2 regions of the Marinomonas sp. 5E14-1 genome follow, and region 1 is predicted to be linked to the other one. Evidence: predicted binding sites of a transcription regulator. Region 1 holds the regulator's gene; the other holds the start of a gene.
The links. Region 1 encodes FliA, which starts transcription of late flagellar genes. Its sites were predicted from a motif close to CTAAAGTTNNNNNNNNNNCNGCCGATA; they were not measured.
Positions count from the first base shown of each region.

Region 2: the regulator FliA is predicted to act here: its motif matches at 997-1,023, upstream of ABFY09_RS02190 (flagellin).

Region 1 covers NZ_JBDXMW010000002.1:6,469-8,945, forward strand. Annotated here, with positions in the region: gene ABFY09_RS01645 (protein phosphatase CheZ) at 1-452, opposite strand, end outside; gene cheY (chemotaxis response regulator CheY) at 462-854, opposite strand; gene ABFY09_RS01655 (RNA polymerase sigma factor FliA) at 898-1,635, opposite strand; gene flhF (flagellar biosynthesis protein FlhF) at 1,749-2,477, opposite strand, start outside.
Region 2 covers NZ_JBDXMW010000002.1:118,545-121,021, reverse strand. Annotated here, with positions in the region: gene ABFY09_RS02190 (flagellin) at 1,078-1,962, shown strand; gene ABFY09_RS02185 (flagellar protein FlaG) at 2,046-2,468, shown strand.

The DNA of each region.
Region 1 (2,477 bases):
CGCTTGTACAAATCGCGAAACTCTTGTGGCGTCAAGTCTCTTTGAATTAGACGCCCCCAATCTTTACGCAACTCTTTAGCTCGGATTTGTAATTCACTGGCGACAGGAACACTACCATCCACCATATCCATGGTTTTGTTAGCGGCAGCACTGGTTGTTTCAATCACATAATTCAGTCGATCTGAAGCGTCTGTGATTTTGGTTGTGGCTTCACCTTCTCCTGACACCAAATCCATTGAATCAACCTGAAAATCACGAATGGCATCATGAAGACTTCGCGTCAAAAAACCCACTTCATTATAAAAGCTATTATGTCGAGCTTCACTTAACTCTTGGATTATTTTGATTGCACCATCAAAATCTCCGACTTCGATATGTTTTTGAAGCTCTACAGCACCATCTTTAACTAGGCTTTCAAATTCCACTAGTCCAGACCCCAATTCATTTGACATCCAAAATTCCTATTTCGCAGCGTCTATTCGTTCAAATATTTTCTCAATTTTTTCTTTCAAAGCGACGGCAGTAAAAGGCTTAACAACATAACCATTTACACCAGCTTGAGCAGCTGAAATAATTTGGTCACGCTTAGCTTCAGCCGTTACCATTAAAACAGGAATCGTTTTTAATTTTTCATCCGCTCTCACTGCTCGAAGTAACTCAATTCCTGTCATGCCCGGCATATTCCAATCCGTCACAAGGAAATCAATAGACCCAGCTTGAAGTATCGGCAGCGCTGTCGTTCCATCATCTGCTTCAACTGTATTGGTAAACCCTAAATCCCGTAACAAATTTTTGATGATTCGTCTCATTGTCGAGAAGTCATCAACAATTAGGATTTTCATATTTTTATCCAATGCAACCTCCACACCTTAAAGGTAATATTCCATAATACATAATTTAATCTCGCCAATTACTTAGTCGAGCTCGCAACCTCATAGCCGCTTGGCTATGTATCTGACTAACTCTTGATTCACTGACACCTAGTACAGCACCAATTTCTTTTAAATTCAGCTCTTCATTATAGTATAAAGATAATACTAATTTTTCCCTTTCTGGAAGATTTTCTATTTCTTTTGCTAATTCACTTTGAAAACCAACTTCTTCAACAAGTGAATAAGGAGAGTTTTCAAATTCAGACTCTGAGCTTTCCAAATTATTCGTGTCAGAATCCAACATTTCTTCATAACTAAACAACTGGGTCGACATAGAGGACTGTATCATCTCATGATATTCATCAATCCCTATTCCCATATGTGCAGCTATTTCAGTATCGCCTGCTTCACGACCAAGAGTCGCTTCTAATTCTTTAATGGCATTAGTGACTGCTCTACCATTTCTGCGCACAGAACGAGGTGCCCAATCAGATTTCCGAACTTCGTCCATCATAGAGCCACGAATGCGAATACCAGCATAGGTCTCAAAGCTGGCCCCTTTCGTCGATTCAAACCGTTTATAAGCTTCGATCAACCCCATCATACCAGCTTGAGTCAAGTCATCGACATCCACGCTATCAGGCAAACGAGCCAGTAAATGGTATGCGATTTTTTTTACTAAATACCCATATTGTTCGACAATCGCATCAATTGAAAGCGTCGCTTTTTTTGAGTATGTATTATATCCATTCTTGGTCTGCATAAAATATTCTAGGCAACCTTCACTATTTAAGTTAGTTGCGTCAACTAACTGTACTACATTGTTTGACGCAGCGCTTTCAGTAATAACATATTTTTACTAACTACCATACCTTTCTACCCGCCATATTTTAATGAGCCATATAGTTGACTATAATGTTCAGCCGTATAAACCGCTCGACTAATTAAATTATGCGCACGAGCAGGTTCAATATCATCAGGGATACGTTGGCCGTCGGCAATATAAACAACAGGTAAGCTTTCTTCGATTACCACACTAATGGCTTCTCCAAGAGAAGCAGATTCATCTAATTTACTTAAAACACAACCATCTAATTGAACTTGAGAGTAAATTTCAACAACAGTTTTTAATACTTGCCTTTGACTAGTGCAAGGCAAGACTAAAAGTTTCTTCAAGTTTTGTCTCGCACGTTTCATCATTAGAAGCTGACGTTCAAGGTTAGAATCCCTTGGATTCATACCAGCTGTATCAACAAGCACTAACGGGTAATCCGCATATTTTGCCAAAACGTCATTTAAATCTGAGTATTCACTTACCACCTCAACTGGAACATTTAAAATACGGCCAAATGTTTTTAATTGCTCATGCGCTGCAATTCGATAAGTATCCGTTGTTATTAAAACCACACCATCAGGGCCATATTTTAAAACATGCTGAGCCGCAATTTTACCAATAGAGGTGGTTTTACCTACGCCTGTTGGCCCCATAAAGGCAATACAACCTCGAAGCTCACTAGAGCTAGAACGTACAGGTATATAGTCTGCTAAATTCGCAAGCAATCGATTCCAATCGTCTTCTCGACCTTTTAGATCAATATCATCTAT
Region 2 (2,477 bases), 110 kb from region 1:
GTAAGCGAATGGCTGTATTTGAAAAGCCTATCTAGATGAGTGAGTCACTGAGTTGTCTTGATATTAGCTGTGCTTGTGAAAAATCTATTTTTTGCAGACCGAACATTTTTGCAAAGCGAACATTGATGTCTTTTTTATGGAGCTTTGTGCGGCTGTAAGTCGTTAATGCTTATAGCTGCTCTGTATCTGAAATATGTGAGTGGATTTGGACTGTTGAATTGGGCGATTTATTTTGATGGTTTGAGTGAAAGTTTTGTTGTGACTCGCGCTTGTGGCAGAGCATTTGTCGCCTATTTTTATCGATCTCAAAAGTGGCTCGGGTTGCTAGTGGAAAAAGTTATTAGCGGGACAGTGTTGACTAAAAAGTGGGAAATCCACAAATCACTTTTTAGGACTTATTACTAAATAGTTTTTTTGTGTTCTTTGAAAAGTAGGTTTAGACGGATAAATCCGTGTATTGAAAATAGCTAGTCAAAAAGAAACATGATTACGCAGGGTAAATGTCTACTTGATGAGGATTTTAGCTCTTGAGTATTGATGATGCTCGCGAGGGCAAAACACAAAATTTCGGTAGCTGTCTGTTGTTAATTCTAGGTGTGTTTTTTGAGTTTAGAAACGCTTTAGCCACTGTGAAATTGAGGCGGTGATGGAAGGATAATCTTTATGGCAAAAAGCGGATGCTTTTTGTTCTGGTGAGGCGCCTTCTTGCCTTTTTTGGAGTTTGACAGAAAGGGAGGGTGGCGGATTGTTTCGGTGGCGGTTTGGTTTAGTCAGTTTTTTTGTTTATTGGAAGTGCTGGCTAGACAAAATAACCCGGATAAATGCTCTTTTTTGTATGAGAAATGATGATTCTAATGAGAAAAATGCATTTTTCATAAAAAAAAGAGAAAAAAGATTTAATTGCTTTAAGTTTATTTAAAACAATTAGTTAGGCATATTTTTGCCGAATATTAGGAAGGTTTTTTCCGACTTTAGGAAATTATTTTCCGAAATTGACTAAAGGTTTTCAAACTCTTGTCGAAAACCTTAATACGATCTGCTTCTTTGCAGGATTTAATGAAAATTTAGGAGGCTATGATGGCTCTTTACGTAAATACAAATACTTCATCTTTAAATGCGCAGCGTTCGTTGATGAATTCTAGTAATGACTTAGATGTCTCTTTCCAGCGTTTGTCTTCTGGTCAGCGTATCAACAGCGCTGCAGATGATGCCGCAGGCCTTCAAATCTCGGATCGATTGACTTCTCAGGTTAATGGTCTTAACCAATCAGTACGTAATGCGAACGATGGTATTTCTGTAGCGCAAACTGCTGAAGGTGCTTTGGACGAAACAACAAGTATGTTGCAACGTATGCGTACTTTGTCGATTCAGTCTGCTAACGGATCTAACTCTGACGATGATCGTGTTGCTATCCAACAAGAAATCAAGCAGCTATCTACGGAAATCAACCGTATTGCTGATATCACAACATTTGGTGGTGAAAAGTTATTAGCAGGTGAATATGAAGGTATTTTCCAAGTAGGTGCTGATTCAAACCAAACTATTAGCTTCAGTATGACGAGTGGTGGTGCAAATAACTCAATTGATTACGCTGCCAATGGTGGTTTCACTATGTCAGGCCTATCAAGTAGTGCATCTACTGTGCAAATCAGTGTAACAAGTGCGTCTGTATCCTCTGTTGCTAACGCACAAAGTATGATTGATATTATCGATAATATGATTAGTGCAGTTGACTCTAAACGTGCAGATTTGGGTGCGATTCAAAACCGTTTTGGCTCTTCTATCAGTAACTTAAGTAACATTGCAGAAAACGTATCTGCTGCACGATCTCGTGTACGTGATGCTGACTTTGCGGAAGAAACTGCGAAACTAACAAGTACGCAAATTCTTCAACAAGCAAGTTCTTCTGTATTGTCTCAAGCAAACCAACGTCCACAAACCGCTTTGTCTCTTTTAGGCTAAGTTAGGTAAGATGGTCACGGAAGTAAAGCTGGGACTTACTTATGAAGTAGTCTCAGCTTTTGTTTATTTGAAGGAGATCTTGGATGTCTATTAATACCAGTGATTTTTCTAAACAAAGCATCGGCTATTCTGTTAACCCTGAACAAAGGGCAGCGGAAAATTTCGCAACGATCCGTCAGGCAAAAGCTAAAGTCGTTCAGGATATGGCCGATACAGCAAAAACAGATCAAGAAAGCAAAGATGCCCGCTCTTCTAGTTCTCTTGTTAAAGTTGAACCACGCGATATTGAGATGATGAATGAACAAATGTCTCAATTGAATGTGCAGTTAACCTTTGAAATGGCGGAAGAACAAGAGCAAAATATAGTTAAAGTTTTAGATCAGTCGACAGGAGATGTCGTCCGTCAGATTCCGACGGAAGAGTTTCTCAAAATGTCTGAAAGAATTGATGCTATTATGAGTCAGCTTAGCGATATCAGGGGAACCTTGGTAAACAGTGAAGCATGATTAGGTAGC